2 regions of the Rivularia sp. UHCC 0363 genome follow, and region 2 is predicted to be linked to the other one. Evidence: predicted binding sites of a transcription regulator. Region 2 holds the regulator's gene; the other holds the start of a gene.

Region 1 (13,652 bases), on a different contig from region 2:
ACAACCAACAGCACTTAATTTTATTCTTGGAAGAAAAACATATGATAGAAAGACGGATTGCGGAAATACTACGCAGCGCTCAACCTGATGAATCGATAAAGGTGCAAGGTTGGGTAAGAACGAAGCGCGAGTTAAAAGGTTTTGCATTTATTGAAGTTAATGATGGTTCATCTCTGGCTAATTTGCAAGTTGTACTAAATCAAGATTTGCCAGATTATGAAAATATAGTAAAACAATTAAATACAGGTGCTTCTGTGGAAGCATCGGGAATAGTCGTTGAGTCTCAAGGAAAAGGACAAAGAATTGAATTAAAAGCGCAAGCGGTAAAAGTTTACGGTGAAGCAGATCCAGAAACTTATCCGTTACAGAAGAAACGCCATTCTTTTGAGTTTCTCCGAACAATTGGACATTTACGCAGCCGTACCAATTCCTTGGGTGCAGTTTTGCGCGTGCGTAACGCTTGTGCAGCAGCGATTCATGAATTTTTCCAACAGCGCGGCTTTTTGTGGGTACATACACCGATTATTACCGCTAGCGACTGCGAAGGTGCGGGAGAACTTTTCAACGTCACTAATTTGGATTTAAAGAACGTTCCCCTCACGGAAGATAAGCAAGTAGACTACAGCAAAGACTTTTTTGGTAGACCGACATATTTGACAGTTAGCGGTCAGTTAGAAGCCGAAATTATGGCAATGACGTTTGGTAACGTCTATACTTTTGGTCCTACCTTCCGTGCGGAAAATTCCAATACTTCGCGTCACTTGGCAGAATTTTGGATGGTTGAGCCGGAAATGGCTTTTTGCGAACTTTCCGAAGATATGGATTTAGCTGAGGAGTTTCTCAGATATGTTTTCAAATATGTAATGGAAAAATGTCCTGAAGACATGGAATTTTTCAATTTGCGGGTAGATAAGACAGTATTAGAAACCGCAGAAAATATTATTAATAATCAGTTTGAACGAATTACCTATACTGAAGCTGTTAAACAATTAGAACTCGCTGATGTCCAATTTGAATATCCGGTCGAATGGGGCTTAGATTTACAATCAGAACATGAGCGCTATCTGTGCGAACAACTGTTTAAAAAGCCAGTTATTGTGAGCGATTATCCTACACAAATTAAAGCCTTTTATATGCGGTTGAGTTCGGATGAAAAAACCGTAGCCGCGATGGATGTTTTAGCGCCAAAAATAGGCGAAATTATTGGCGGTTCCCAGCGCGAGGAAAGGTATGATGTGTTGGAACGTCGGATTAAAGCGCAAGGAATGAAACCAGAAGATTTATGGTGGTACATGGATTTACGTCGTTACGGTACCGTACCTCATGCTGGTTTTGGATTGGGTTTTGAAAGATTGGTGCAGTTTATGACGGGAATGGCAAATATTCGCGATGTGATTCCGTTTCCGCGTACTCCGGAGAATGCGGAGTTTTAGTTAGTCCTCACCCAAAAACGCCCTCACCCAAAAACGCCCTCACCCTCGAAGGGTGGGGCTACAGTTACAAAGCCCACCTGCGTGGGCTAATAAATGTAGGGTGTGTGACGCTTAGAGAAATTTGGTTAGAAATTGAGATGTTTGTAGCGTCTATATATTAAGAGTGCGTTACGGCATTCTCAAAAACTCCGATATACCCTAAATGGTGCGTTACGGCATTTTCAATATGGTAATTTATCATATTAAAGCCGTAACACAACGGCAATATTGGGGGGAGAAAATCTACACCCCAATTTGCCTCCCCTACATAGTTACTTGTTCAAATCTCCAAAACGTTCTTTATAACGAGCCAAAAGTGCCTCAGCTTCATTTGCACGCAGGGTTTCTTGGCTTAGCTTAGTTGCTAATTCATCGGGAATTAATAATTTCTCTCCGGTATCTTCGCGGTAAAAACCGATTAATTCATCTTCTATGGCTAAACGTAATTTTAATGGTTCGCTGCGGCTATCTGTAATCAATTCGTAGCTTTCTCCTCGCAAACGATAACCGCGCAATTTTTCTTCTATCCATTCACCTTTAGGATCGAAAAGCCAATATTCTTGTACTTCTAACTGTTCGTACAAGGTTTTTTTATATTCTGTATCTTGATTTTGCGTACCTTTAGATGTCATTTCAAAAACAACTGAGGGGACTTTACCTTCTTCCCAAATTTTATAATTATCTCTACCTCCCGGCTCTACGTCAAAAATTACCATCACATCAGGTGCAATTCGTAATTTCGGGAAACCTTGAGCATAATATAAAAATTGATTTGCTAAAACCGTTGCTTGTTGTCCTTGGAGATATTGTCGCAATACTTCCAGGGTTGTTAATAAAGCGTAGAGATGGGTATAAGTTTCAGCCACGGGTTCACCGTCAGAACTAGGATAGAAGATTTGGGATTTTGGGTTAGAAGTGGTAATAATTGCCATGTTCTCAGGTTTTGGTTTTTATGTCTATTATGACGTTGATAGAAGCATTGCTAAAGTTGTTCAAAAAAATGTTTGAAAAACGCCCTCACCCTCGAAGGGTGGGGCTACAACTACAAAGCCCACCTGCGTGGGCTATAAATTTCTCAGCCCACGAAGGTGGGCTTCGTAAATGTAGCGATACCCTTCGAGGGTATTGCTACAAATTGGTATTACTACGAACAAATTCTCTCAAGCAGAACTTCCGCTTTCTCCTTTCATAACAGCAGCAGAAATCAAATGTGCTAATCGCAATGCTTCGGGTACTTTCCCGCAATCTGTTAATTTTTCTAATACTTTCGCAATGATTTCCGGTTGTTCACCACATACTTGAAACACAAAAGGCGAATATTCGTAAATTGTACCCGCACGTCTTAATAATTCTTGTCGTTTTTCTAAATTTGGTAAATGACTCATCGCTAAGGTAACTGCATCTAAATCGGGTTGACGACGCATCACAGCGACGCAGGGAAGTTGGAGTTTTTCGGCTAATGTTGGTAAGTCAACAATGTTAAATCCTCCGAAGCCAATTCCGTCGAGTAATACTATATGTAATTGCGGTAAAAATTTGCTGCCAATTAATAGTTTGCAAATAGTTTCTGTTGAGTCAAAACCATCTTGTTGTAATTCTCCCCAAACCATCCCTTCAAAACGAGTTCCCCCACAAATAATTCCTGCTAAATTGACGTTTTTACCAGCACCGCGAATAAATGGTGCATCGTCAAAGCCAATTACGCGAATTGTACGGTTGAGTTTGAGTAGAGATTCGAGATTCATGGTTAAAGGGAAGTTAGGAGTTAGAAGTATTTGTAGGGTGCTGTTAGCGATAGCGTAACGCACCATTTTGAGAATTTGCAGAATATTATAAAGATAAGTGGAAAAATGAACCTTACTATTAACTCAGAAATTTATAGCCAATTACTCTCTAAATATCAACCTCGAATTATTCAAACAGAAGCAGAGAATGAGGAATTTTTAAAGGTTGTGGAAGAATTACTAGCACGTAAAAATCTAACACCAGAAGAGAATACAATTCTAGATTTATTAGTAAAATTAATTGAAGATTTTGAAGATAAACATTATCCAATTCCTAAAGGTACAGTTAGCTCGATGCTCTTACACTTAATGGAAGCCCAAGATAAAACAAAGGAAAGTTTAGTACAAGTTTTTGGTTCGCTTGAGAAAATTGATAAAGTCATCAATGGTGATTTAGAAATAACTTCGCAACAGGCTGTAGAATTAGGGAATTTCTTTCACGTTGATGCGAATTTGTTTTTAAATGAGTAGGTGAGATAATAATAAAATAGTCAAAAGTAGGTTTAATAATCATGCAATCACTTTTCTGGAGTGTCGAAGAAGTTGCTCGCAGAGCTAAAGAATTTTATGAAAATGGAATTCGCCAACAAGTTGAGCATGGCGATAATATTGGCAAGATGATTACGATTGATGCTGAAACTGGCGAGTACGGAATTGATAAAACTGGTATAGAAACTGCAATGAATTTAAAGCAGAAAAAACCAATGGCTAGATTATTTACTATGCGGATTGGTTACGATGTTGCATTCAGCTTTGGTGGTGTTCCTTTGAACCGTACAGTTAAATGATTTACGGAAGAATTAGTGAGAGTAAGGCAACAATTCCAGTAATTTTTCGTTTACCTTCACAACCAGATTTTTCTGTGGATTTTCTTATTGATACTGGATTCAACGGTTATCTTACCTTACCACCACAAGCTGTTAATGCGATGAATCTTCCTGTATATTCTAGTACGCCTATAAGCTTAGCTGACGGTAGCGAAGCTTTATCAACTATACATTTCGCAACTATTATTTGGGATGATGTAGAAAAAATAGTCCTTGTTTTAGCTTCTGGTTATAAACCTTTGCTGGGAGTTGCTTTGATGGAAGGATATCATTTAGAGATTAATTTTGAAGAAAATGGTTTGGTTTCCTTGGAAAAAATATCATCTGCGATGTTGTAGAATCGGGTTTCTACACTTCACAAAATATCACCCGAAAAACCACCTTTTCAAACCTCCTAACAAAGAATCATCTTACTGTTGCTTTGCACGTAAATATTCCAGGTTTTTCCGAAAAGTCACCGTATTCGGGTTATTTTCTCCCAAAACCCGTTCTGCAATCTCTAAAGCTTGGATATAAAGAGGTTCAGACTGATCGTACTTTCCTTGACTTTCGTAAAGTCCAGCTAAATTGTTCAAACTGGTTGCAGTGTTGAGATGATTTTCTCCGAGAAGTTGTTTTCTTAATTCCAAAGCTTGGATATAAAGGGGTTCAGCTTGTTCGTACTTTTCTTGGGATTTGTAGAGAAAAGCTTAATACATAGATGAGCATATAAATTACGTAAATTTACTTGAATTTATTGAAGATCCATGTATTCTATTTATGAGGAATTACAGAAGGAATTATCGGTTTGAATCAAAATACTGGGAGACGTTGCATTGCAACGTCTCTACATAAATTCCGGTTATCCTATTACCGTTGTGTTGTACGATAAAAAAACATCAAACCCGGTATCTTGACCGAGTAACCGGAGATTCAGGGGAGACATTGACATGGGGCTGTGGCGATTTGTTGCCCAATTGACGAAAGGGGGGGGAATCAAAAATTTTGTTTTATTATTTTTATTGGGTTTAAGTTTAAGCGTTTCTTTAATATCTTGTTCCGCATCGAATGCTCAAAATAGCGATCGCTTAGAATTAACGCTGGTTTCCTATGCAGTCACCAAACCAGCCTATAGAAAAATTATTCCGCAATTCGTTCAAGAGTGGAAGCAGCAACACAATCAAACCGTTACTTTTTACGAAAGTTATGGGGCTTCCGGCGCTCAAACACGTGCTGTAGTTGATGGTTTAGATGCTGATGTGGTGGAGTTAGCTTTGGCTTTGGATATGAAAAAAATTGCCAAAGCCGGTTTAATTCAACCGGGATGGGAAAATGAAGCGCCTAATAATAGTATTGTGACTCAATCTGTTGCGGCTTTAGTTACTCGTAAAGGTAATCCCAAACAAATCAAAACTTGGCAAGATTTAACAAAAGACAACGTTAGTATTATTACCGCAAACCCCAAAACTTCCGGTGTAGCGCGGTGGAATTTCTTAGCTTTATGGGGTTCCCAAATAGAAACCGGCGCAAAGGATGCCCAAGCATTAGATTTTACCAGCAAAGTTTATCAACACGTACCGATATTACCAAGAGATGCCCGCGAAGCCAGCGATGTATTTTTTAACCAAGGGCAGGGTGATGTTTTAATTAACTATGAAAACGAGTTAATTTTAGCGGGTTTAAAAGGTAAACCGAGTAATTACATTGTCCCCGAAACTAATATTAGGATTGAAAATCCCGTTGCAGTAATTGATACAAACGTAGATAAACATGGCAATAGAGAAGTAGCAGAAGCCTTCGTAAAATATCTTTTTACTCCCGCAGCCCAGAGAGAATTTGCCAAAATCGGATTTCGTCCGGTAAATCCAGTTGTAAAACAAGAATTCGCCGCAAAATATCCCCCAGTCAAAACCTTATTTACCGTCAAAGAATTAGGCGGTTGGGATAAAGTTCAAAAAGAATTCTTTGCCGATGGTGCAGTATTCGATCAAATTCAGAAGAAGATTGGGAATGAGGGATAGGTTAAAGGTCAAAGGTCAAAGGTAAATTCAATTCTTAACTTCTAACTCTTCACTGCTAACTGAAAACTGATGGCTGTTGCACAATCAAACATTCAAAATCCAAAATTTAAAATCCAAAATCCAAAATTCTCGCTGCCTTGGGGAATTACGATTGGTTATTTGACTATCATGCTGTTGCTTCCGGTGACGGCTTTGCTTTTGCAAGCTTCTCAGGTGGGGTTAAGCGAATTTTGGCGAATTGCTACTAGCCCGATCGCACTTTCTGCTTACAATGTCACTTTTACTACGGCTTTGTTTGCGGCTGCGGTTAATGGTGGGTTTGGTTTATTAATCGCTTGGGTGCTTGTTAGATATGACTTTCCGCTGAAGCGTCTGATGGATGCGGCGATTGATCTACCTTTTGCTTTACCCACGGCGGTAGCAGGTTTAACATTAGCCAATGTCTACTCTGAAAATGGTTGGATTGGTTCTTTACTTGCACCCTTTGGCATCAAAATTGCTTTTACCCGTCTGGGTGTTTTGGTGGCAATGCTGTTCATTTCGCTACCGTTTATCGTGCGAGCATTGCAGCCAGTGTTGCAAGAAATGGAACACGATATAGAAGAAGCAGCTTGGAGTTTGGGAGCGTCAAGATTTCAAACTTTTTGGCAGGTAATTTTTCCACCTTTGTTTCCAGCTTTATTAACGGGTATTGCTTTAGGATTTTCTCGCGCTGTGGGAGAATACGGTTCAATTGTAATTGTCGCGTCGAATATTCCTTTCAAAGATTTGATTGCTTCGGTGTTGATTTTTCAACGTTTAGAACAATATGATTACGCCGGTGCAACGGTAATTGGAACCGTACTTTTATTAATTTCGCTGTTAATGTTATTGGCTATTAACTTGTTACAAGCTTGGGGGAAAAGGTATCAATGAACAATTATTAAATTGGTAATTGGTAATCGGTAATTGGGCTTACTAATTATTGACCAGTAAGTACTTTTTTCATAACTTCTAATTCCTAATTCTTAACTCCTAACTCTTATTTACTTATGGCTAAAAAACTTTTAATCATCAGTGCTATCACTTACTTGGGATTGGTATTATTTATCCCGGCAGTAAATGTTTTTTATCAAGCTTTTAAGGGTGGTGTTGGGGAATTTTTCAGTTATTTGATGACTGATGATTTTATTAGCGCGGTGGGACTGACTTTACTTATTGCTTTGATTGTGGTACCGATAAATGCGATTTTCGGACTTTGTGCGGCATGGGTTCTGGCTCGCAATCGTTTCCCCGGAAGGGCTTTGGTGATGAGTATTTTGGATGTTCCTTTCTCGGTTTCGCCGGTGGTGGCTGGTTTAATGATGATTTTGCTTTATGGGCAGAATGGTTGGTTTGGCGGGATTTTGTCAGCGATTAATTTTAAGATTATTTTCGCTTTTCCGGGAATGGTTTTAGCAACTGCTTTTGTGACAATGCCTTTTGTAGCGCGGGAAGTGATTCCAGTTTTGGAGGAAATCGGCTCATCTCAGGAGGAAGCAGCAAGTACTTTAGGTGCGAGTCAATGGCAAACTTTTTGGCGGGTGACTTTACCAAACATCCGCTGGGGTTTACTTTATGGCTTAATTTTGACGAATGCTAGAGCAATGGGCGAATTTGGCGCTATTTCTGTCGTATCTGGCAATATTATTCGTAAAACACAAACTTTACCGCTGTTTGTAGAGCAAGCTTATAAGCAGTATGAAACCGAAACGGCGTTTGCTGCTGCGGTGTTACTTGCTTGTTTGGGATTTGTAACGCTGGTTTTGAAGGAAATTGTGGAACGTAAGACGGCGATCGGTGAGCAGTGAACAATTATCAATTATCAATTATCAATTCAGGGTAAACGGTGAATGGCGATCGCGCTAATTATAGGAGACCCAAAACCAATCTTTGTCGATCAATTCCGCCCGTCAGGTGCTGATAATTGACAATTGTTAATTGATGACTGTTTTATTGTGCAAGGAGTAGTTGGTTAATTTTTAATTAAGTAAATCTGGGTTTTACATTAGTAATTTAAATCTAAAACCCAGAATTTTAACTATAAAATCAACAGTTTTAAGCCATTTGATTTTCAATTGCCCAGCGAGCTAATTCGGTGCGGTTATGAAGATTGGTTTTACCCAACATATTGGAGACGTGGCTTTCGACGGTTCGCTGAGAGACGTTTAATTCTTCAGCGATTTCTCGGTTAGCCATACCTCTGGCAACAAATTGCACTACTTTTAATTCTGTTGGGGTTAATTGGACATCAAAAGGTACTTGGATGCGAGAGCCGTTTTCGCCTCCTTTGGCTTGATGTTCTTTCCAACGAATGGTTTGTTTGAGTGAGGATTCAACTTGGGCTACGAGTTCTTCGGGTTCAAAGGGCTTGACCATATATACATCAGCACCTTTATTCAAACCTTTCACTCTGTCTGCGCTTTGTCCCTTTGCAGAAAGGAAGAGAACAGGTATCCAACTGGTGCGTTCTGTTTGTCGGACTTGTTCTACAAAGGTGTATCCGTCCATTTCCGGCATCATCACGTCACAAATAATCATGTCTGGAATGTCTAGCTCTAATATTTCCAGAGCTTCTCGACCATTTTCAGCAGTGACGACTTCGTATCCCCGGAATTCCAAATAGTCCTTCACCAGCAAGATGAGGTTTGGGTCATCATCTATAAGCAGTAAGCGTTTGTGATCTTTCATGCTGGGTTCTTTCATAGCAGTGGCACTTGTCGCGCGTAGATCCATCAAGGTCTTGAATAGTTATCCTAATTGGTGGATGATTGAGATGTTGTCCTTTTTTCCCACTTACCTTGCGATAGTTTTGTGAAACTCTCAAAGGAGATTATCCCCTCCATTGATGTTTCGCTATCAACTCCAAAAGCCCAGTAAGGATACGTAGAGCAATAGTATTATAATGCGCTATTATATCTCGCTTTGAAAGGTGCGGGCTAAAAACTTCCATTAAATAATAATCTTAAAGGACTGCAAGGGGAGTATTGGGCGAACATACCTCTTGCAAAAATAACCCGCACCTATTCTAATTTTTTTGCTTTTACGTATCCAACTGGATGCTTCCTTCGTGCGTCAGATTTTATTTCCGATCCTAGGAAGTATAGGGTAAGGAACGAACAAAAAAGTATCGAATAGCAAACAATTTGTAATTTTAGAGAAGCGTTCGGTTGAGACGCATTCAATTACTTGGAGGAATTGGGAGTAGATACCACATTTATTAGCGGGGTAAGCTACTATTATTGGTCTATAACAACCGCTCCCGCAAGTAGTTAGTTTTTGAACTATTGATACTGCTGCTAATTATTCCACTTGTACAGAGTCCATTTTGAGCTTAAATAGTCACTTTTTCAAGTATTTCTAAAACTAAAATTAGCTTTTAGAGAACACAACATATAGAAATTGAAGCTAAAACCCATAAAAATACACGTTGTTGGATTTTTGACAACCCTACAGTTTCTACACAATTATTAAAGGGTTTGTAGGGTCGCGCTTTAGTGTTTTTTGGTACTTGAACGCTCAAATGAAACAGTGGATCGTCGCTCATAAAAAGACAGAATTTTACAGTTTTATAGCAATTTATTGGCTTTGCAAATAATGGCAAACCATATCAAACTATTCTTCCTTCGTTGGATAAAACCCGAAAGTACTAGTGAAGTTGAGCATTTATACCTAAGTAAAGCTACTTTCACTAAGTTCGGGAACCCGTACTAAGGCGAATGTTGCCATCACACCTCTAGCTTCGCTAAATTAGCACTCAGGAGTCGAGAGTGCTAATAAAGGTAAAAAAGTTATGGCAGCAGTTTCTCTAAGCGTTTCTACAGTAAAACCTTTAGGCGATCGCGTTTTCGTAAAAGTGAGCGCCTCGGAAGAAAAGACCGCTGGTGGTCTATACTTGCCCGATACCGCTAAGGAAAAGCCTCAAGTAGGCGAAGTAGTATCAGTAGGCGACGGTAAGATGAAGGATGATGGTGGTCGTCAGTCGATGGATGTAAAGGTCGGAGATAAAGTTCTTTACTCCAAGTACGCTGGCACCGACATCAAGTTGGGTACCGACGAATACGTGCTGCTTTCTGAGAAGGACATTCTCGCGATTGTTAATTAATTGATAGTGGTTGGTGGTTAGTCGTTAATGGTTATTTGGCTATAAACAGCTAACAACCTATCCATTTAACAACAACATTTTTAAAAGAAAGACAAGCAAAAGGTACAAACGGTAAAACTATGGCTAAGCGAATTATTTACAACGAAAACGCCCGTCGTGCTTTAGAAAAAGGCATGGACATACTGGCTGAGGCTGTGGGTGTAACCCTCGGACCCAAAGGTCGTAACGTGGTATTAGAGAAGAAATTTGGCGCACCTCAGATTGTTAACGATGGTGTGACCATCGCTAAAGAGATCGAGTTGGAAGACCATGTAGAAAACACTGGTGTAGCTTTGATTCGTCAAGCTGCTTCCAAGACCAACGATGCTGCTGGGGATGGAACCACCACCGCGACCGTTTTGGCGCACGCAATGGTTAAAGAAGGCTTGCGGAACGTTGCAGCTGGAGCTAATGCAATTTCCTTGAAGCGCGGTATTGATAAAGCATCTGCCTTTTTGGTTGGTAAAATTGCCGAGCAAGCTCGTCCTGTAGAAGATTCCAAATCTATTGCTCAAGTTGGTGCAATTTCTGCTGGTAACGACGAAGAAGTCGGTCAGATGATTGCTCAAGCAATGGATAAGGTGGGTAAAGAAGGCGTGATTTCCTTGGAAGAAGGGAAGTCCATGTTCACCGAGTTGGAAATTACCGAAGGGATGCGCTTTGATAAAGGCTACATCTCTCCTTATTTTGCAACCGATCCAGAGCGCATGGAAGCAAATTTAGATGAGCCTTTCATCTTGCTCACCGATAAGAAAATTGCTTTGGTACAAGACTTGGTACCCGTTTTAGAACAGGTAGCTCGTTCTGGCAAACCCTTAGTTATTATTGCCGAAGATATTGAGAAAGAAGCTTTAGCTACCTTGGTTGTCAACCGTTTGCGCGGTGTATTGAACGTAGCAGCGGTGAAAGCACCTGGATTTGGCGATCGCCGTAAAGCGATGTTGGAAGATATCGCTATCTTGACCGGCGGACAGTTGATTACTGAAGATGCTGGTTTGAAGCTAGAAGCTACCAAGCTAGATATGCTCGGTAAAGCTCGTCGCATCACCATCACCAAAGACAACACCACCATTGTGGCTGAAGGTAACGAGCAAGCAGTTAAATCTCGCTGCGACCAAATTCGCCGTCAAATGGACGAAACCGAATCTTCCTACGACAAAGAAAAGTTGCAGGAGCGTTTGGCTAAATTGTCTGGTGGTGTAGCAGTTGTTAAAGTTGGTGCTGCTACCGAAACCGAAATGAAGGATAAGAAGCTGCGTTTGGAAGACGCTATCAACGCTACCAAAGCTGCTGTAGAAGAAGGTATCGTTCCTGGTGGTGGAACAACATTGGCTCACCTTGCTCCTCAATTGGAAGAATGGGCAACTGCAAACCTCAAAGATGAAGAATTAATTGGTGCGATGATTGTAGCTCGCGCATTACCTGCTCCTTTGATGCGGATTGCTCAAAACGCCGGACAAAACGGTGCGGTAATTTCCGAGCGTGTTAAAGAGAAAGAATTTAACACTGGCTACAACGCAGCAACTAACGAATTCACCGATATGTTCGCTGCTGGAATCGTCGATCCCGCTAAAGTGACACGTTCCGCACTGCAAAATGCGGCTTCCATCGCCGGAATGGTGTTGACAACCGAATGTATCGTTGTTGACAAGCCAGAGCCTAAAGAAGGTGCTGGTGCTGGCGCTGGTGCTGGTATGGGCGGCGGTGACTTCGACTACTAAGTTTATTGAAACTTACTGAAACGTTAGTTAAATAAACCCCCTATTTATGAAAACAGTCGTCTCTTGGAGGCGGCTGTTTTTTTTCAGTTATAAATTAACAATTATCAATTTTTTTTAAATGATTTGTTGTTTTGTGAAGATGGGGGTCGGATTCGGTAAGCATATTTTTGAATACAATAAATGGTGGTTTCCGATTTTGCAACGATAGAATAAATATGCGTTGATTGTGGTAATGCATGATGTGAGCATTGTTAATACACAGTCTCTTAGAAATTCCTAGAGAGTTTCTATGCAATCAACCCTTAGAAATTTAAAATATATAAAGACCAGTTAAATATTAAGGAGCATTCGTTGAGTTTTGATGAAAAATTAGTCAAAGAAGTTATTACCGAATTTATAAATGATAATCCAGAAGAAAAAGGATTAGATGCAGCATTTATAGAGATTTGCAGGTTTTTATCTGACAATCCAGATAGATTATCTTGGAGGACTAAAAACAAACCTAGCCTTACTGATAAAAACGGTCTAAAAGCTCTTGCCAAAAAGTTTTTTGATGGATTTAGAAGATCTGATTTTCCTGCTCAACCAGAAACAGTACCCGATGAAATGGTAAGTATTGTCATGCAGTACGTTTACGGTTATTCATCTGAAGAATGCGAACGAATAAAGATAGAGCATCAGTACTCAATGTGTGCCGAAAATTGTGTTGGTTCACTTCTTGAAAGGTATTTAGATTCCGTTCTAAGAGAAAAAGGTTGGTACTGGTGCTGTGGTGATTTTATCAAAGCTATTGACTTTATTAGTAAGGATGAAAATCAAAAGTGGTTAGTATTACAAATTAAAAATAGGGATAACACTGAAAATTCATCTAGCAGCGCAATTCGTAATGGCACTACTATACAGAAATGGTTTCGCTCATTTTCAAAAAAAGGAGGAACTAACTGGGAGAATCTACCCGAACTGATGCAAGGATATCAACTTTCAGAAGATAATTTTATTGCTTTTGTTAAGCAATATCTTACCAAAGAAAAATCAAGTTTAGACAAGTAACTATATCAACTAAAAATAAGCTCTTGCTGCACGTACTCACTTTCATATTTATTTAGTTGACTCAAAAATTGGCTTTCCCAATCTAAATGACTAGTATTTTGGTAGCGTGAAAATTTAAAATCATCAAACTGGATTATTTTATTACCATGAATTAAATCTATAATTAATTTTCCTACTGCTAAACCTAAACTGACGGGAACAGCATTTCCAACTTGTTTATATTGCTGAATTAGCGGACCTGCTAGTTCCCAATTCTCAGGGAATTCTTGTATTCGTTTGTATTCTTGTATTGATAGTGGTCTATTTTCTTCGGGATGAGCTAAATCTGTTGCAGGCATCGCTGGATGTGTTACTAATGTAGGAGATGGTTTATTCCAATCTAATCTTCTGAAGAAACCCGTTTTTCCACCTCCAGAATAATAAGATTTACCCATTGCTTCCTTTTGTAAATCTTCCGGTAAACATCGCCAATTTTGACCCGATTTAAGCATTCTATAGAACTTTAAACGTTTCTCGGGAAAATTAATATGGTCGTGTTTATCAATATTCTTTATACAAGATTGTAGAGTTTTCCATTTTGGTAATCCGTGTTTACCATCCTCTGAGTGAGTTGGTACTAAAAAAGGTGGTGTTTCA
Region 2 (9,778 bases):
AGTGGATGTCATTGAGGAAAACTCTCAAAAAGTCATAAAAATCTAAAGCACCATCAAACAAAAAGAATAGTTGAAACAGATCGTATTGAGCAAGCAGAAACTTAAGAAGAGTTTAAAATTAGTTAAAGCTGAGTAAAAGTTAGGAATAGAAACAGAACTCTTCTGAGCAGAAAAGGACAAGTTATAAATAATACTTTTGACTGACCACTTTTCAGTGCTTTTCTCCTGACTATTAACTCGAATTATCACGACTAATAAACCTCTTCGCGAATTATAATCTGATGCAAGAACTTGACAATAAAAAGACAATCGAACTGTTAAATGCGATCATGGAATTTGAACTAGCAGGAGTAGTGCGCTACACTCATTATTCACTGATGGTAACAGGACCTTATCGCATTCCCATTGTGGATTTTTTTAAAGCGCAAGCTACTGAATCATTGCTTCATGCTCAACAAGTAGGAGAAATTCTTACAGGAATAGATGGTGGACATCCTAGCCTGAAAATTGCCCCTATGGAAGAAACCTACAAGCATAAAGTTAAGGATATCTTAGAAGAAAGCTTGTCACACGAACAAAAGGCTTTGGATCTGTATAAAAAGTTTTTACATACAGTTGAAAATGCTAGCATTTATTTAGAAGAATTCGCTCGTAATATGATTGGACAAGAAGAGATGCATAATCTCGAATTGAAAAAAATGTTAAGGGATTTCGGCTAATTTAAAGGGAGTAGGGGAGTAGGGGAGAAATAAAACTCCTAACTCCTAACTCCTAACTTTTAATTGATAACTAATAATTGACAAAAATGGACTTTAGTGCAGCCTTACCTACCTTTATCATAACTCTCCGAGAAGGAGTAGAAGCGGCTCTTGTAGTTGGTATAGTACTGGCAATGTTGGCTAAAGCTAATCAATCCAGACTCAACGCTTGGGTATATGCTGGTGTCGGTGCTGGAATTGGGCTGAGTGCAGCGATTGGAGCAGTTTTTGCTTCGATAATTCAAGCCGCGAAGCTCGTTAATCCTCAATATGCAAATTTAGTTAAACCGTTAATGGAAGGAACATTCAGCGTAATTGCGATCGCGATGCTTAGCTGGATGCTGATCTGGATGACAAAACAAGCCAGGTTTATGAAAGCTGAAGTTGAGGGAGCGGTACAAACCGTTTTGCGAGCAGATTCTCAAGCTGGTTGGGGGGTTTTTACTTTAGTTTTAATTGCTGTTTTACGTGAGGGTGTGGAAACTGTTTTATTCATTGCTTCTAATTTTCAAGAGGGTTTAGTTCCCATAATTGGTGCAGTGGCAGGTATATTATTTGCAGCATTAATTGGTGCGCTGATTTTTAAATGGGGTGTGAAAATAAATATTCGTCTGTTCTTCCAGGTGATGGGTATTTTTCTGGTGTTGATTGTTGCGGGATTAGTAGTAGGAGCGCTACGCAAATTTGACCAGGCTTTTGCAACTTTAGCTCTTAGCGATAGTACCTGGAATCTATGTTTTTCCTCTCAAATTTCTGCAAATCACTCTTGTATATTAGGTCCGATGGTATGGAATACATCAAATATATTGCCTGATAAAAAGTTTCCCGGAGTCATTCTCAAAGTATTATTTGGTTACAGGGAACACTTGTATTTAGTTCAAGCTGTTGCCTATGTATCATTTTTATTATCTGTCGGAGGTTTGTATTTACGAAGTATTACTGCTACCTCTCCTCAAAATAAAAAGAAAATTCCAGTTAGTTGAAAATAAATTAAATATTTAGTTAGTTATGACCAGAACTTGGGAGATGTAGCAATGCGGAACTCTCTAGATTTTTTGCTATATAAAATAAAAGTAGTAGCAATAAGATAATCATAGTAAGGGTTTTCTTAACCTTTTATTGAGAGAATTTTAATAAATTTATATCCGACTTAACTAGTAAAAATATTCCTTTATTTATATATTTAAACAAGTATACTAATAAAAAGTAAATGCGTAAGTGATAGTAAATTAATAGCTAAATTAAAAAAATCAGACGGTAAAAATTCCTATTCATGTCTTTATTTATTTCATAGATGCGATTAGCGGCTATAGTTTATTTCAAATGTTTGAGATTGGAAAAAGACCGCCGCTACTAGAGTTTATTTAGCTAACAACTGCTCAAATTGATGATAAGTTAGCGCAATTTTTTCTTTAACTAGAATTGTTACAATTTTAGACTGATTACATTTGTATAGATATCCGATCAAAAAACTAGTCTTGTAATAACTGAAATGATCCAATTTAACCGAGATCGAGCCATTAATTTTCTACAGCAAATTTTAGAGTTTGAATTAGCGGGGGTGGTTCGTTACACAACTTACTCTTTAATAGCTAATGATAATAATAAAAGCGAAATTGTCGATTTTCTAGAAGAACAAGCCGAAGAATCGCTATTTCATTCTCAAAAAGTCGGGAAAGTGTTAGTAAGTATTAACGGAATTCCTCACTCGCGTATTGCTCCAATTGCAGAATTAGAAAGCTATTCAGTAAAAGATATATTGAAGGCAAGTTTAGCTCATGAAAAGCAGGCTTTAGGACTTTATGAAAAACTCCTAGATGCACTGAAAGGTAGCAACAGCGATATAGAAAAATTCGTCAGCAATATGATTGAAGAAGAGAGTAATCATACGCAAGAATTAGCGGAAATGATCGATAGATTAAATTAAGTTTAGGAGTTAATAGTTACTCCTTTCCCGTCAGAAGATTACTGATGAAAAAACCGCTGAGACACAGAGACCGCAGAGGAAAGAAATAAAGAGAGATAGGTAAATTTAAAATGGGAAGGGAGTAGGAGTTAGGAGTTATAGAAATACTCAGTGGGTTTTTTATTGCCTATTTCCTATGTTTTGATTATGTTCCTTTACGTTAGATAATGTAGAGGAGCGTATTTTCTACTGATATTTGATTTAACAATCAATGAATAAAACTCATCAAAAAAAAATCTTACCATCTCGTCTAATTAACCTTGATGGAAAGTTAAACATTGTTCGTAAAGGAGTATCTAAGTTTGATTGGGGGGATTTGTATCATACATTATTAACTCTTTCCTGGATCAAGTTATTTGCAGTAGTAAGTGCGGGATATATAATTACTAATGTTTTATTTGCTTTTCTCTATTTAGCAGCGGGTGATGGGATAGAAAAAATGCGTGAAGGAAGTTTCTCTGACGCATTTTTTTTTAGCGTGCAAACAATGGCAACTATCGGCTATGGTGCAATGTATCCGAAAACGCTTTTTGCCAATATTTTAGTTGCGATTGAAGCTTTATTGGGACTTTTAGGAGTATCAATGGGAAGTGGATTGGTGTTTGCTCGGTTTTCTCTTCCTAAAGCACGAGTCATGTTTAGTCGTGTAGCAGTAATTACTATTCATGAGGGTGTCCCAACTTTGATGTTTCGAGTTGCAAACGAACGTCAAAGCTGGATTTTAGAAGCTCAAGTTAATGTCAGCTTGGTAATTAGCGAAATTACTCAGGAAGAAGTTGAGATGCGAAAGTTTTATAAATTACCGTTATATCGCGATCGCTCATCACTTTTCGCTTTAACTTGGACGGTTATGCATCCAATTAATGAAAACAGCCCCTTTTACGGGGTAACTTTAGATGAGATGTTAGATTCGGAAATGGAAATAGTAGTAACTTTAACCGGAATCGATCAAACCGTTTCTAGTAATATCCACGCTTATCATTCGTATATTCCTAAAGACATTCTTTGGAATCATCGCTTTGCTGATATTCTATCTAAAACGCGGGATGGTAGACGTAGTATTGACTATAATCGCTTTCACGATGTTGTAATAGTTGAGGATTAAAGGGACAAAATAAAGCATATTAATACTATCTTTTAATAGAAAATTATATTTACTTACTTAGTTTTATCTAGAGGATTAGTAACACCCAGACGAAACTATATCTAAGGCTGTAATAACAAGCACAATATCTCCTTTTAACGACAGATGTAACTTATTCATCCAACCTATATATTCACAGTTGATGTGACCTTAATTGGAGAAATAATATGGGCTGGCTAAAAAGACTTTTTGGTATGGAAAAACCCAAAAATGCACAAGTAAATCCTACACCCCAAGCAACACAAGCACCGCAATCTACGCAGCAAGCACAACCAACACAGCAAGCGAATACTGCTCAATCAATTGCTCCAGAACGTGTGGGATTGAATGGTGAATACGACCAGAGTGGTTTAGCTAAGAGAGTTGCATTGGCTTTCGATGAAGATTCTCAATTGGATGATATTGAAGGTCTTTGGGTTGCTCAAACTAGCTCTACAGTAGTTTTAAAAGGAAGCGTTCCCAGCCAAGATATTTTAAATAAAATGGTTTCTGTTGCTCAAGGAGTCAATGGTGCGACTAATGTTGATACAAGTCAAGTTAGTGTAGGTTAATTACTTTTAGTAAAGCACCATTAATTAGAAAGCGGTGCGTTACGGCTTTGCGAAATCAAGGTTATTCGTGCCGTAACACACCCTAAAAATACAATTAATTACGAAAAAAATACAAAAAAATTAATTTACTGCTGCTTGTCGTTTGTTAATTATTTCTTTTTGAGTATTATCCGGTAATGGTTTTCTCACGGATAAATAAGCTAAAGGACCAAACAACGGTATCAGTGTTACAAACCAAAATAAAATAGGATTTTTCATTCCCCGTTTTGCCATATCGTCACCCAAAAGTGCCGGGAAAAGTAAGCAAAGCAGACAAAAATCTAAACTCATTACGTGAATAAAGCGGTCAGTTTGCCATTGTCGGACAAAATCGCTCCAATTGGCTCCCTGTAAGCCATAAAATACTAAAATTATTGCTCCGATACTTAATGCAATACCAGTAATCCGAGAATCTAATAATTTGAGAAAAGCATTTTTTTCTCCGACAAAATCGGGGTTTGGTTCCCGTAAAGCCAAGTAAGGTAACAAAGCAAAAGCACCGACTCCGAAAGAAAAGGTTGCGAATAACCAAGCCGGTATTTTTTGTCCTTTACCATCAATAAACACCATACAGCTATAGATTAAAGGGAATACTCCCATTAAATTAAATAGCGAAATAATCAAAGGGTTGATTCCTTCCCATTGTCCAGTTGAAAGATTTTTAATCAATTCAAAAGTGTCGGGTTGATTCGGTGGAGCAAAAGCAAAAGCATAGATCGCAAATCCAGCCCAAAGCAACCAAAATATAATTTTTCTCATCAGTTATCAATTATCAGTTATCAATTTAACTCATAACACGGATTAAATGGATTTCACTGATGTCACTGATTAATAACTCCGGTATTCTTAACTCCGAACTGCTAACTCCTCACTCCTAACTCTTAACTGCTCATTGCTTCGGAGAGATATTCAGCTGCTGCTCCAACAAGTGCGATCGCGTTTTCGTAATTAAGCCTTGTGGGACCCAAAACCCCGACGCTTCCTACTGGTATCGAACCTCGATGATACATGGATGAAATTAAGGTGCAAGTACGGATGGGTTCTAAGGTATTTTCCGAACCAATACGAATTGTTACTTGTGGCTTGTCTATATGTTCTAATTCTGTATCATCAAATATCAACCGCCATAATTTTTCTTGTTCTTCTTCAAGCAGTTGAATTATGGTTTGTACTTGCTGTATTTGAGAAAATTCTGGTTGACGTAAAACTTCTGAAACTCCACGCACCATAATTTGTGTAGTTGTGGGTGAAAAGGTGCGACGAGTCAATTCTACTAGGGATGTTTTCAAATATTCGCCGTAGCACTGAAATTCTCGGTCTAATTTACTCCAGTCCAGCAAGGCTAGTTTCATTAAACTTTTACCGCGCAGTTGACTGTTTAAAAAGTTGGAAACAATCTGCAATTCCCTATCCACGACCTCTACATCAGGTCTATTTTCTTCCGATGCGGAAGGTAAGTCCATTAATGTTGAATGAGTTTCATAACCATCGGTGACTACAATCAACATGATCTGTCCCGTCTCAATTTGCACTAATTGCAAATGTCGCAATACTGATGAATTATTTTGCGGTATTGTAATTAAACTCACACAACCGCTCAAGGTCGCTAAAATTTGCGTGGCCCCTTGCAATAATGTTTCTAAACTCCAATCTTCCCATTTTAAACGTCCTTGTAATGCGGCTTCGACTTCTTTTTCTAAGCTTTGAGAAGGTGTGATTAATTGGTCTACATAAATTCGATAGCCAGAGTCCGAAGGTATTCTTCCTGCTGAAGTATGAGGTTGATAGAGCAGTCCAGCTTTTTCCAAGACTCCCATGACGTTGCGAATCGTTGCTGAACTTACACCCAAGTCGAACTCTTCTAACAAAGCTTTAGAACCCACAGGCTCTGCTGTAGCTATATAGTGACGCACAGTCGCCCAAAGAATACGTTGTTGTCGATTCGTTAACTGGACTTGCATAGGGGATGGTTGAAACACAGTTTTTATCAGTTTTAAAAAAACGAAATTTTTTAAGTGCTATTATTTGAGATTTAATAATGATCGTGCAAAATACACAATGATTATCGTGTACTGCAATACCTTTACATTTACAAATAGTTTTGTCCTGAGTAAGAGTACTATTCCATACAATCGAACCTGTATTCTAAATACATAAACAAAACCCGCTTCATAAGTATTTTCCCACAGCTATTTTAGAAACGGGGTGTGCATATATACGAATTATTTGCTAATCATCAATAATATTCAGGGATATTTTGTATTGACCTCTAATTTCTTAATAGTACAACCTGGGAGCAGTTGCTTTAAGCCAAGGAAACCCTTCAATACGCGGGTTTTTAGATTTATTTGTGGAATTAAATACTAACGCAAAATTATTTATATAATTACTCGTGAGTTATATAAACTTTCCCTACTCCCTATTCCCTCCCCAGACGAAATATTTAATTTATTTTGCACGAGTACTTAATCCAAAATCTATTGACGCGGAAGCGTCTTGCCGTAGGGTAATTTAAAGCCCAAAATTTTTTATTCTTTAATATTGAGGAACCGAATGGTCAACTAACATTGAATATGCATCAATACCTCCCGTAATGTTTTTCACATTTGTAAAACCTTGAGATGTTAACCATTGACACATTTGAGCAGAACGAACACCGTGATGACATAGAACCAAAGTTTCTTTATCCGGTTCCAAGCGAGTTTGAATATCGTTTCCCCACTCGGCAAATTGACTCAAAGGTAAATTGACAAAACCTTCGATACTTGCTGTTCTGACTTCTTGTGGTTCGCGCACGTCTACAAGTTGAATTGAAGACTCTGAGGAAGCTAAACGTTTTGCGAGTTCCTCTACAGTGATTTGATTCATGGTTGACCAAAGTTATTCCCCGTCATGAGGAATTTCTCAAAAAAATCTATATATTTATTATGTTGACAGAAAACTCTCCTCTTAGCATCAGCACTAATCAAAGGTTTTAAGAATAATCTAGGAAAATTAGCTACATCTTGACCATATTCTATGGAGTTGGAAACATTGCGATCAACCTCACCCCTTCCCCATTTTTCCCAGAACACGCTTTAATAATTAGTGGGGTCAAAAACGCCGCAATGGGGCAAGCGTGAAAAGAATTATAAATAGAAAATTGTTATTCCGTTCCGTAAGTGCGATCGCGATCGCGCTGCTGTTAACTGGTATCGCTGGTTGTAATGGATTATCTCGAAATCCGCTGAATTTAAGTGAAACGGTTAAACCGAGTGGTGCTGTATTTGTTTCTAAACAAGCACCTGTGATGGTTTCAATGCTTGTGAATCCAAATCGCTTTGAGGCTTTGGATGGTGAACTGAAGCTATCCAAACTGAAAACAAGTTTACTCGCTAATACCGGACTTGAGTATAAAAAAGATGTTCAACCCTGGTTGGGTAGTGAAATAACTTTAGCTGTAACCACCGATGATATTGATCGCGATGCTATCAACGGCAAGCAACCCGGTTATTTGATGAGTGTCAAGACAAAAGATGCTGCGAAAAGCCGCGAGTTTATCGAACTTTTGTTTTCTAAACGGGTTTTAGCTGGAACTTCCTTGGTTGTGGAACAATATAAAGGTGTCAAACTGATTTCCGATACTCCGCAAACGGCTTCTATCAAAAAACCTTTGGCTGCAACGGTTGTAGGTGATAATTTTGTATTGTTTGCCAATGATGCCAAAATTCTCCGAGAAGCAGTTAATAATGTCCAAGCACCAGGTTTAAGTTTGACTAGCTTGGATAAATATCAGCAGCTAATCAAGCAACTAGGAAGTAAAACTCAAGCTGTAACGTTTCTTAATCTTCCCGCAGTCGCAAAATGGCAAGGTTTAAAGTTGTCATCACCCCTGAGTTATGATGCTCAATTAATTTCTTTAACGAAAAAATCCCCCGGTTTGCTCGCAGAAACTAGTTTACTAGCTAATTCACCGCTACCAGCAGCAGAACTATCTGAAAAAATCGCAGCACTTTCATATATTCCAGCAACTTGCGGTTTTGCGATCGCGGGAAAACATTTGAGCAATTTAGATAATAGTAATTTAGCTTTACTTTGGCAACAAACTGCAACAGCCATATCTGGTGGTTCGGAAGAAGGTATCGCTTCACAGATTACGCAACCTTTAACGAATCTGCAAAAACGCTGGGGAATCAACTTAAAAGAAGATATCTTTAGTTGGGTAAAAGGAGAATACGCGATCGCATTGTTACCCAATACAGATAAAACTCCTGACTGGGTTTTCGTTGCAGAGAATTCGACAACACCAGCGGATATTTCGCATTTGGATGAAATAGCTGCTCGAAATGGACTTACAGTCAGTCAAATTAATTTAAATGAACAAAAAATTTCTGCTTGGACGCAATTAACAACTACAGGTAATAAAGCATCTAATTTCAACATTCAAGCAAAGGTACTAGGAGCGCATACACCTAAAGATAACTACGAAATTTTTACAAATTCTATCGAGACAATGGATTTAGTGTTGAATAATAAAAATAATTTATTCAACGATAATCGTAGTTTTCAGAAAAGCATTGCAGCCATTCCCCAACCAAACCAAGGTTATGTATTTATCGATTGGACAAAAAGTCAAAACTTGATCGAAAGTCAATTACCCATACTCAAGTTTATAGAAATTGTTGGCAAGCCTTTTTTTGACCGACTGCAATCTTTTACTATTAGCAGTTATGACAATAGTGACTTACTTAAAGCTGGGATAATGTTCCTATTTAATGAGTAAAAAAAGTTAGGATTTAATAATTACGACTTATCTTTCCCTAATGCCCTAAAGTTTATTCTATCTTTAATTTTTTTGACCTAATCCATATTAAAGTAACAAATTGTAACTGTATGTTTTATATCAAAAGTTAGAAATTGCAAAATTTAAATTCATTCTTTAGACCTTTGCTTTCTTACTTACAGCTTGGTCTAATAGTGTACAGATGCCAAGCTGTCATAGACTTTGTAATTCCGAAATTTGCCCTCGTTAACGTGTATATAAGAGAACCAACTCAAACTAGGGAAGTGTATATATGAAATCTTGTCGCTCCCAAATCTTATTTTTTATAGGTTGCCTTGTAGGTCTATTTACTGTTACTAATTCTAATTCCGTAAGCGCAGATACATCTTTTTTTGGAAAAATTAGCTTATCACCATCGGAAGCAGTTAAAGCAGTAACGGGTTATACCGGCGGTTCTTACTCATTGTCCACAATTAGCAGCCGCGATCGGCAAAAGAATTTGTGTATCGGTTTCGCAGACCCCAAACCAGACCATATTTTAGTTTTAGAGAAAGATTT

Evidence for each region. Region 2 encodes HrcA, which represses chaperone genes, less so after heat shock. Its sites were predicted from a motif close to TTAGCACTCNNGANTCNNGAGTGCTAA; they were not measured.
Region 1: the regulator HrcA is predicted to act here: its motif matches at 9,852-9,878, upstream of groES (co-chaperone GroES).

What each region holds. Positions count from the first base shown of each region.
Region 1 covers NZ_JAYGHM010000019.1:46,666-60,317, reverse strand. Annotated here, with positions in the region: gene asnS (asparagine--tRNA ligase) at 42-1,433, shown strand; gene VB797_RS13140 (Uma2 family endonuclease) at 1,745-2,404, opposite strand; gene VB797_RS13135 (DUF99 family protein) at 2,633-3,283, opposite strand; gene VB797_RS13130 (transcriptional regulator) at 3,323-3,727, shown strand; gene VB797_RS13125 (hypothetical protein) at 3,769-4,044, shown strand; gene VB797_RS13120 (clan AA aspartic protease) at 4,041-4,421, shown strand; partial or broken gene VB797_RS13115 (tetratricopeptide repeat protein) at 4,494-4,760, opposite strand; gene VB797_RS13110 (sulfate ABC transporter substrate-binding protein) at 5,013-6,083, shown strand; gene cysT (sulfate ABC transporter permease subunit CysT) at 6,153-6,998, shown strand; gene cysW (sulfate ABC transporter permease subunit CysW) at 7,115-7,912, shown strand; gene VB797_RS13095 (response regulator transcription factor) at 8,160-8,837, opposite strand; gene groES (co-chaperone GroES) at 9,895-10,206, shown strand; gene groL (chaperonin GroEL) at 10,326-11,966, shown strand; gene VB797_RS13080 (SinI family restriction endonuclease) at 12,318-13,016, shown strand; gene VB797_RS13075 (DNA cytosine methyltransferase) at 13,022-13,652, opposite strand, start outside.
Region 2 covers NZ_JAYGHM010000058.1:42,304-52,081, reverse strand. Annotated here, with positions in the region: gene VB797_RS26260 (hypothetical protein) at 1-46, shown strand, start outside; gene VB797_RS26255 (ferritin-like domain-containing protein) at 282-719, shown strand; gene VB797_RS26250 (FTR1 family protein) at 806-1,741, shown strand; gene VB797_RS26245 (ferritin-like domain-containing protein) at 2,251-2,685, shown strand; gene VB797_RS26240 (ion channel) at 2,936-3,829, shown strand; gene VB797_RS26235 (phospholipid-binding protein) at 4,036-4,419, shown strand; gene VB797_RS26230 (DUF2834 domain-containing protein) at 4,540-5,220, opposite strand; gene hrcA (heat-inducible transcriptional repressor HrcA) at 5,340-6,419, opposite strand; gene VB797_RS26220 (rhodanese-like domain-containing protein) at 6,994-7,326, opposite strand; gene VB797_RS26215 (DUF3352 domain-containing protein) at 7,577-9,220, shown strand; gene VB797_RS26210 (hypothetical protein) at 9,513-9,778, shown strand, end outside.